3 regions of the Bradyrhizobium sp. AZCC 1610 genome follow, and region 3 is predicted to be linked to each of the others. Evidence: riboswitches for the same ligand, from Rfam matches in the RefSeq annotation. Region 3 holds a riboswitch; each other region holds the start of a gene.
The links. A riboswitch is a leader RNA that binds a small molecule or an ion and turns the genes downstream of it on or off. The one in region 3 is predicted to bind S-adenosylmethionine.

Region 1 (3,270 bases), 240 kb from region 3:
TTTTCGGTACGCGGCATGTGCCCGCCGACCAGCAGTTGCAGCCGCATCTTCCAGAAGCCGAAATTCGGGAATGAGACGACCGCGCGCCGGCCGATCCGCAGCAGGTTTTCCAGCACGGCCTTCGGCTGCCGCGTGGCTTGCAGCGTTTGCGACAGGATCACGTAGTCAAAGGCGTCATCAGGATAATTGACTAGGTCAGTGTCGGCGTCGCCCTGCACCACCGCAAGCCCCCTGGCGACGCAGCGGTTGACGCCCTCGCGCGACAGCTCGATGCCGCGGCCGTCGATGCCGCGGCTTTCCAATAGCTGCAGCAACTCGCCATCGCCGCAGCCGACGTCGAGCACCTTCGAGCCAGATGGAATCATTTCCGCGACCAGAAGATGATCGGTGCGATACTTGCCGGTGCGATCGGGCGCTATGCCGCCGAGCGGCAAGGCCGGTTCCTGAACCGCCATATCAACCACCCGCACCATTGCAGAGCCCACGCGCCTTGCCGGCGGATTCCAGGAAGGCGCGGGCAATGTCGAAGAGCTCCGGCACATCGAGCAGGAAGGCGTCATGGCCGCGATCGGTTTCGATTTCGGCGAACGACACCCGCGCGCTGGAGGCGTTGAGCGCATGCACCAGCGCCCGCGATTCCGAGGTCGGGAACAGCCAGTCCGAGGTGAACGACACCACGCAGAAGCGGGTCTTGATGCCGCGAAACGCCTGCGCCAGCACGCCGTCATGGTCGGCGGCGATATCGAAATAGTCCATCGCCCGCGTCAGGTAGAGATAGCTGTTGGCATCAAAACGCTCGACAAACGACGAGCCTTGATAGCGCAGATAGCTTTCGACCTGGAAATCCGCGTCGAACGAGAAGGTCGGCAACTCGCGATCCTGCATTCGCCGTCCGAACTTGCGATGCAGCGCGGCGTCGGAGAGATAGGTGATGTGGCCAGCCATCCGCGCCACGGCCAGCCCGCGGTGCGGATGGGTGCTGCGTTCGAAATAGCGCCCATGATGCCAGTCCGGATCGGCCATCACGGCCTGTCGGCCGAGTTCGTGAAACGCAATGTTTTGCGCCGAATGGCGCGTCGAGCAAGCGACCGGCAGCGCCGAAAACACGCGCTCCGGACAGGCGGCGGTCCATTGCAGCACCTGCATGCCGCCCATCGATCCGCCGGTCACGCACAACAACGTTTCGATCCCCAGCCGATCGAGCAGCATGGCCTGCGCGCGAACCATGTCGGGGATGGTGATGACTGGAAAATCCAGCCCCCAGGCCTTGCCGGTAGCCGGATTGGTCGAGGCCGGACCGGTCGATCCCATGCAGCCACCGATCACGTTCGAACAGATGATGAAATATCTGTCGGTATCGAGCGGACGGCCGGGACCGACCATGATCTCCCACCAGCCGGCCTTGCCGGTCAGGGGATGCACGTTGGCGACATGCTGATCGAGGGTCAGCGCGTGGCAGATCAGAATAGCGTTGGAGCGGTCGGCGTTCAGTTCGCCATAGGTCTGATAGGCGATCTGAAATGGCGCGAGATCGATGCCGCAATCGAGCTTCAAGGGCTGCTCGGTGCCGAACTTCGCCACCAGCGAGGTCGGATGATCGGCCTCATGGGCGCGATCCTCGTTGAGGATCGAGGGGCTCGGTATCGAATGCACGTTTGTCATCGCGGCGACCCTCCTCCTCGCGGAGGCTACGGACAGAATCAGGCCATAAAAAACCCGGCCTGAACAAAGGTTCGGCCGGGATCAAATCTGTCCCCGGCCTGTTTAGCGAATTGTTTAACGTGGCTGCAAGCCGGCCGGCTCAAATGACCACGGAATGGAACAAAGCTAGTCCCGCCCAAGCATTTCGTCAAGGCAGGCGGGGCCGGGCACCATGGTTAACCTGATCGCGCAGGGCTCCTCCGTGACGTTTCTCTTTGCTTTCAGCGCCCGTCTTTCCTAATCAATGCGACTGTCTGCCGGCCGCATCGGGCTGTCCGGCACCAAGGTTTTTGAGATGTCCAAGGTACCGTCCAAGGCACCCCCGGCCCCGCCCTCGCTGCAGGAGCTGCGCAAGGAGATCGACGCGATCGACGAGCAGGTTCATCGCCTCTTGATGGCGCGCGGCGACATCATCGACCGGCTGATCCAGGTGAAGCAGACCCAGGAAGTCGGCTCTGCGTTCCGGCCTGCGCGCGAGGCCAGCATGATGCGGCAACTGGTGCAGCGCCATCGCGGCATCCTGCCGCTCGACACCATCGAGAGCATCTGGCGCGTCATCATCTCGACGTTCACCTATGTCCAGGCGCCGTTCTCGGTGCATGCGGATGTCTCGGTCGGCGAGGCCGCGATGCGGGATTCGGCGCGGTTTCACTTCGGCTTCGTCGTGCCCTATGTCGGCCATTTCAGCGCGCACGCCGCAGTCGAGGCGGTGGCGAAATCGAAGGGCGATCTGGCGCTAGTCTCGGCGATCTCGAGCCGCACGCCGTGGTGGATCGCGCTGGAGGCCAGCGGCGCACCGAAGATCATCGCCCGGCTGCCGTTCCTCGAACGCGCCGATCATCCGGCGGCGCTGCCGGTGTTCGTGATCTCGCGGGTCGCCGACGACGCCATGGTGACGGAAGTCCAGATGTGGAGCGTGCGCGTCGCCGGCTGGAACGCCGATACCGCGCGCGCACTGGCGCCGCTTGCCGAAATCGTCGCCGTGCCCGATACCGCCTTCGACGGCGCGGCGCTTCTGGTGTCGGACGCCGGCGCCGGCTTCGAAAAGATCAAGAATGCCCTGATCCAGGCCGGCGCCTCAGTGCGCTCTTCGGCCCTCGTCGGCAGCCACGCAACGCGCTATACGGTGCCCCCGAACGGGGCAGCCAAGGCTTAAGGGCCCGCCCCGAAATTCCGGAGTTGAAGATGAACCGACCCGTGCCGAATCCCGGCATTCTCGATATTGCGCCCTACACGCCCGGCAAGACGCCGGTGCCGGAGCCGGGCCGCAAGGTATTCAAGCTGTCCGCCAACGAGACCCCGTTCGGGCCCTCGCCGAAGGCGATCGAAGTCTACAAGCAGGCGGCGGCGCATCTGGAGGACTATCCGGAAGGCTCCTCGCGGGTGCTGCGCGAGGCGATCGGCCGCGCTTATGGGCTAGATCCCAACCGCATCATCTGCGGCGCCGGCTCGGACGAAATCCTCAATCTCTTGGCGCACACCTATCTCAGCCATGGCGATGAAGCGATCTCCACCGCGCACGGTTTTCTGGTGTATCCGATCGCCACCATGGCGAACGGCGCGAAGAAC
Region 2 (3,270 bases), 5.3 Mb from region 3:
GGAAGGACGCGATCTACGAGTCGACGCGCGCCTACGACGTCTGGTCGTTCGCCGCACAACTCGCGGTCAAGGACGACGGCGAGTCCTATGCGTGCGACATCTCGCCGAACGGCAAGGCGCGCCGTATCCACACGCTGCGGACCCCGTTGCTGGGCGTCATCTCGGCGATCACGCCATTCAATCATCCGCTCAACATGGTGAGCCACAAGCTCGCGCCTGCGATCGCAACGAACAACCGGGTCGTTCTCAAGCCGACTGAGCTGACTCCACTGACCGCACTTGCACTCGCGGACGTGCTCTACGAAGCGGGACTGCCGCCTGAGATGCTCTCCGTGGTCACGGGTAATCCGTCCACGATGGGCGATGCGATGATCACGGATCCGGACGCAGACCTGGTTACTTTCACGGGCTCCGTACGCGTCGGCAAGCACATCGCCCGCACCGCAGGCTACAAGCGTATCGTGCTCGAACTCGGCGGCAACGATCCGCTGATCGTCATGGAGGACGCCGACCTCGACAAGGCGGCCGAGCTGGCCGTGCAGGGCGCGACGAAGAATTCGGGCCAACGCTGCACGGCGGTGAAGCGCATTCTCGTCGTCGAGAAGATCGCCGATGAATTCTCGAAATGCGTGCTCGAAAAGGCCAGGAAGCTGAAATGCGGCGACCCGGCCGATCCGGAAACCGATGTTGGCACGGTCATCAATGAGCGATCCGCTGTGCTGTTCGAAAACCGTGTCAATGACGCGGTGACGAAGGGCGCCGAGCTGCTTCACGGCAACGATCGCCAGGGCGCCCTCTATGCCCCAACCGTCGTCGACCGCGTGCCGTACGATTGCGAACTCGTGCATGAGGAGACGTTTGGACCAGTGATCCCGATAATTCGCTGTCCGAACGACATCGCAGAGGTGATCCGCATTTCCAATTCGACAGCCTACGGGCTGTCTTCCGGAGTTTGCACAAATCGCCTCGATTACATTACGCGCTTCATCAACGAACTTGAGGTCGGCACCGTGAACGTGTGGGAGGTGCCGGGCTATCGCACCGAGATGTCGCCGTTCGGCGGCATCAAGGACTCCGGGCAGGGCTACAAGGAGGGCGTTGTGGAGGCCATGAAAGGGTTCACCAACGTCCGGACGTACTCGCTGCCCTGGCAGAGTTAAGTTGTTGCGGAGCCGCTCATGCTTTTTGAGACTTGGCTCAATCCCGATTGAAGGAGGTCGGAGCAATTCAGTTGTGGGTAAGGATTTTTGCCTGCAATCGCGCCGAAGAGCCCGTTGTCGGGCAGGCCCATTGGCGTTTTTCAAGTTGCGCGATCATTGAATAGTGCCCCTGATTTGCCCGACGTGTCAAAATGTTCTCGCGGGATTGCAAGCATCCAGGCCAGCGACCATTGCTACTTTGCATGGGGTTGTTTTCGATATTTTGGTTGGGACCGCGAACCACGTCGGCCTTGCGGCTGTCTTTCCCGTTGATGATCGCAGGATGGCTTGCTGAGCCGTAGCTCGCGGATGCGCTCGCCTTCGCCCAAGTGGGCTTCGGCGCGGCAGCCTCACTCGCTTCGCGAGCGAAGGCTGGTGGGCCCGGCAGATATCAAATTTCTCTACAATATCTTGCACTTAGCACGAAGGTGGTAACCAAAAAGCCCCATTGAAGCGATTGCGCTTTTTAACGTGGCATTACCACCAAGATGCGCGAGGATGTTTCCAACATCAATCGGCGATCACCGGATGATGCGGCGCGCTCGATCACATCCCGGCGGCTTGCAGCATCGCAATGGTCTTGGCGAGCGTCAGGGCGGGATAATTGTTCATTACTTCCTGCACCAGCTCGCGCTCCCACGGCGTCAGGCCGGCGAGCAGCGCCGCGTCGGCGCTCACCAGCGCGACCTCGCCGGGGAACGCCAGTACGGCGCCGGCACCGATCAGAAATTTCCGTCGTGACTGCAGCAAAAAAAATCCTCCAAGATTGCACACGCATCTGGAGGACTGGCGACCTACTGTTGCCCATTCGGGCCACATCGTCGTGCCACCGTTGCCGGTCTAAGGCTGGTTGGCGGGGCCGTCAGGCCCTCTCAGGATGCTAGGCGTTTCCGCCTGTTTCAATATGGGGTTTTCGGTCCTAATGTCGAGGCCGCGAGCGCTGATTTTTGCAGCGCTCTGCTAGGATCGCCGGATGACGAATCCCCCGGCGGTCGGCGAAGTTCGCGCATTCACCGGGTCTCGCTGGCCGAGGCTCCGACCGCTTTGGCCAACTCCGCCAGCAATTCAGTGTTGCACTTCCACCCGTTATCTTTCAGCCACTCGATTGCCTCGGGTAGGGTTTCCGTTGTGAATTGGAACGACTGGCCATCTCCGCACGCGAGAGCGCCGCCGCATATATAGCCATCCTCGATCCTAACTACTTCCTCGGGATCGATGTCTGGAGGCAGAATCTGGTTACCTTCCTCATCGGATTGCATTTCACCGAGTACTTCATACTGGCAAATTTCGAGCACTGCGTTGTTGTCGGCTTCCTTGTCCAGCCGCAAGTATTCGGTCCATGTACTGGCGATGGTCGAGCTTCTTGGGATGCCAGAATTTTCGGATACTCGGTTTCCATCAGACTGCTCCCAAGCGTCGCGATGCCATTTCTAAGAGCTGGCGCCTAGGTGATAGTCTGTCGCCGCACCACTTTTGGCCTGTAATCGCGCCGAGGCAACGCCATGGGCGGTTCTGCAAACTGCGCGATGATGGAATAGTGCTGGTGATTTGCCCGACGTGTCAAATGTCTTGGCGGGTAAAGCATCCATGCCGGCGATCCCCTGCTACTTTGCATGGGGTTGTTTTCGATATTTTAGTTGGGGGCGAGAACCGCGTCGGCTTTGCAGTCGGGAAGCGTGGCTTGCCGAGCCGTAGCTCGCGGCCAAATAGCCCGCCTTCGCCCTTCGGGCTCCGGCGCGGCAGCCTTCTCTCGCTTCGCGAGCGAAGGCTGGTGGGCCCGGCAGGACTCGAACCTGCAACCAGACCGTTATGAGCGGCCGGCTCTAACCATTGAGCTACAGGCCCCGCCGCGGCGGCCGGGAGAAGCGGCCGGCAACGGTGCCGCCATCGTTTACAGGCATGACAGCGATACGGCAATGCCGCCCTTGGGAGCCAAGAACGGGCTTTCATCAAGCCCCGCGCTTGCCTACAACCTCCGTTGCATCATTCGTCACCGAACGCTTGAGGCTAGAAATGAAACTCGCTGGAATCGTCTGGGCCGGTTTGCTTTTGCTCGCGGGCGGCGCCGCGG
Region 3 (3,270 bases):
GTGCAGAAAGCGATGGCGCCGGACTATGCGCTCGGCGCGCATACGGCTTCGCTCGGGCTGGCGTTCAACACCGGCAATCTGTTTCCGCCGGAGATGGAAGGCGGCGCCTTCATCGGCCAGCACGGCTCGTGGAATCGCAAGCCCCGCGCCGGCTACAAGGTGATCTTCGTTCCGTTCAAGGACGGCAAGCCTTCGGGTGCGCCGCAGGACGTGCTGACCGGCTTCCTCAACGACAAGGGCGAGGCGCAGGGCCGCCCCGTCGGCGTGCGGCTCGACAAGCAGGGCGCGCTGCTGGTTGCGGACGACGTCGGCAACACGATCTGGCGCGTGACGCCGGCGGCGAAATCGGCGTCGCGGTAGGCCGACGTTCTCGTGCCCCGGACGCAGCGCAGCACGCAGTGATGCGCTGCAGAGCCGGGGTCCTGCTGAATTGGCGTACCGAGGAAGTTGGGTCCCGGCTCTGCGGAGCAGCGTTACACGCTGCACCGCGTCCGGGACGCAACACGCTACACCCGGAAATGCTTGGAGAGCTTCAGGCCCTGCGCCTGGTAGTTCGAGCCGATGCGCTGGCCGTACATGGCGTCGGGCCGCGACAGCATCTTTTCGTATACCAGGCGGCCGACGATCTGGCCATGCTCGAGGATGAACGGCACCTCGCGCGAGCGCACTTCGAGCACGGCGCGCGAGCCCTGCCCGCCGGCACCGGCGTAGCCGAAGCCGGGATCGAAGAATCCCGCATAGTGGACGCGGAATTCGCCGACCAGCGGATCGAACGGCACCATTTCCGCGGCGTAGTCCGGCGGGATCTGCACGGCCTCCTTCGAGGCCAGGATGTAGAATTCACCGGGATCGAGGATGAGGCTGCCGTCAGGACGTGCCGGGATCGGCTCCCAGAATTCATCGACCGCATAGCCGCCGCGTCGATCGATATCGACCACGCCGGTGTGGCGCTTGGCGCGGTAGCCGACGAAGCCTGAGGTATTCTCGCCGGAGAGATCGACGGACAGCGCCACGCCGTTGGCCAAATCCGCATCGTCGATATCGACCAGCCGCTCGGCGCCGTGCAGCGCGTCGAGTTCGTCGGCGTTGAGGACGGCATCTCCGGCGCGGAAGCGCACCTGTGAGAGCCGGGAGCCCTCGCGCAGCAACACCGGAAACGTCTTCGGGCTGATCTCGGCATAGAGCGGGCCGTGATAGCCGGCGCCGATCATGTCGAAGCGGCGGGTGCCGTCGGCAATCACGCGGGTGAAGACGTCGAGCCGCCCGGTGGAGCTCTTCGGATTGGCGGCCGCCACGATCTGCCGCGGCAGCGCGAGGCTTTCCAGCAGCGGCACGATGTAGACGCAGTTGGTCTCCAGCACCGCGCCGTCCGAAAGGTCGATCTCGTGCAGCTTCAACTCGTCGATGCGCTCGGCGACGGTGGCGCCCGGGCCGGGCAGAAAGCTCGCGCGCACCCGGTAGGCGATGTCGCCCAGCCGCAAATCGAGGCTCGCCGGCTGGATCTGGCTTTCGACAAAGGGATAGGCCGGCAGGATCAGCCCCGCATCCGCCATCGCCGCGATCATGCGGTCGGGCAGAATTCCGTTGGCGTCGGGCGGAAGCGTGAACGGCACGGCGCGGTCCTCTGAGGTGGCCCTTTCGGATGCCCAACTGTCATCCAGACCTCATAGATATGGGCTTTCACGGGTTATCCGAAGGCCGGCTTGACTGAAAGGGCGCAAGCGAATATCAGCATGACTTATCCCGTGGTGATTTGAGCCGGCCGGCTTGCAGCCACGTTAAATAAGTCGCTAAACAGGCCGGGGACACGTGTGATCCCGGCCTGTGGAAATTTTTCCAGGCCGGTTTTTTGTGACCATTTTCCGGTGGTCACGACGGAGGTCACATGTCTGAGACTAAGGCTACCACCCGCTATCGTCCCGAAACCAGGCTGGTGCATTCCGGCGCCCTGCGTTCGCAGTTCGGAGAGACCTCCGAAGCGCTGTTCCTGACGCAAGGGTTCATCTACGACAGCGCCGAGCAATGCGAGGCGCGGTTCAAGGGCGAAGATCCGGGCTTTCTCTACTCGCGCTTCTCCAATCCCAACATCTCGATGTTCGAGCGGCGCATGATCGAGCTCGAAGGCGCCGAAGCGGCACGCGCGACCGCGACCGGCATGGCGGCGGTGACCACCGCCATCCTCGCGCCGCTGAAAGCCGGCGACCACGTGGTGGCGGCGAAGGCGATGTTCGGCTCCTGCCGCTACGTGGTGGAAGATTTGCTGCCGCGTTACGGCATCCAGTCCACCCTCGTCGACGGCCTCGACCTCGACCAGTGGAAGCGCGCGATGCAGCCCAACACCAGGACCTGCTTCCTGGAGAGCCCGACCAATCCGACGCTCGACGTGCTGGACATTCAGGCGATTGCCGAGATCGCGCACAAGGGCGGCGCGCGGCTGATCGTGGACAATGTGTTCGCAACCCCGATCTGGCAGAGCCCGCTGTCGCTCGGCGCCGACGTCGTGATCTATTCGGCCACCAAGCACATCGACGGCCAGGGCCGCTGCCTCGGCGGCATCATCCTGTCCTCGGAAGCGTTCATCGCCGAGCACATCCATAATTTCATGCGCCAGACCGGCCCTTCGATGTCGCCGTTCAATGCCTGGGTGCTGCTGAAGGGGCTGGAGACGCTGGCGGTGCGCGTACGCGCGCAGACCGAGACGGCGGCCAAGGTGGCGGACGCGCTCGCCAAGCATCCTAAGATCTCGCGGCTGATCTATCCCGGGCGATCAGATCATCCGCAGGCCGCGCTGGTGAAGAAGCAGATGCGCGCCGGCTCGACTTTGATCGGCTTCGAAGTGAAGGGCGGCAAGGCCGGCGCCTTCCGCTGCCTCAACGCGCTGCAGATCTCGCGCATCTCCAACAATCTCGGCGACGCCAAGAGCCTCGTCACCCATCCCGCCACCACGACGCATCAACGCCTGACGCCGGAGGCGCGCGCCGAACTCGGCATCAGCGAAGGTTTCATTCGCTTCTCGGCCGGGCTCGAGCATGCCGATGATCTGATCGAGGACTTTGAGGCCGCGCTGGAGATGGCGTGAAGTAGCTGCACAATCAGCCACACAACAGGTGTCTTCCCTGCGAACGCATGCGAACGCAGGGACGACGGCGTAGATTGCACCTCGACTCACATCGGCCTATAAGCCCGCACGTCCGACGGCACGCTGACGCCGAGCTTGATCTGGCCGACCGACTTGATGATGTCGTCGCCGAGCAGTTGCGCGAAGCAGGC

Region 1: linked by a shared signal. The riboswitch ahead of metX (homoserine O-acetyltransferase MetX) and the one ahead of V1279_RS00680 (O-succinylhomoserine sulfhydrylase) in region 3 are both predicted to bind S-adenosylmethionine.
Region 2: linked by a shared signal. The riboswitch ahead of V1279_RS26665 (hypothetical protein) and the one ahead of V1279_RS00680 (O-succinylhomoserine sulfhydrylase) in region 3 are both predicted to bind S-adenosylmethionine.

What each region holds. Positions count from the first base shown of each region.
Region 1 is NZ_JAZHRR010000001.1:379,512-382,781, reverse strand. Features, by position in the region: gene metW (methionine biosynthesis protein MetW) at 1-455, opposite strand, end outside; gene metX (homoserine O-acetyltransferase MetX) at 457-1,662, opposite strand; SAM riboswitch at 1,744-1,823, opposite strand; gene V1279_RS01890 (chorismate mutase) at 1,997-2,857, shown strand; gene hisC (histidinol-phosphate transaminase) at 2,887-3,270, shown strand, end outside.
Region 2 is NZ_JAZHRR010000001.1:5,404,293-5,407,562, reverse strand. Features, by position in the region: gene phnY (phosphonoacetaldehyde dehydrogenase) at 1-1,160, shown strand, start outside; gene V1279_RS26665 (hypothetical protein) at 1,746-1,949, opposite strand; SAM-I-IV-variant riboswitch at 1,986-2,085, opposite strand; gene V1279_RS26660 (hypothetical protein) at 2,210-2,527, opposite strand; tRNA gene V1279_RS26655 (tRNA-Ile) at 2,969-3,044, opposite strand; gene V1279_RS26650 (TAXI family TRAP transporter solute-binding subunit) at 3,213-3,270, shown strand, end outside.
Region 3 is NZ_JAZHRR010000001.1:140,380-143,649, reverse strand. Features, by position in the region: gene V1279_RS00690 (PQQ-dependent sugar dehydrogenase) at 1-360, shown strand, start outside; gene V1279_RS00685 (2'-deoxycytidine 5'-triphosphate deaminase) at 507-1,613, opposite strand; SAM riboswitch at 1,736-1,815, shown strand; gene V1279_RS00680 (O-succinylhomoserine sulfhydrylase) at 1,886-3,079, shown strand; gene V1279_RS00675 (SGNH/GDSL hydrolase family protein) at 3,166-3,270, opposite strand, start outside.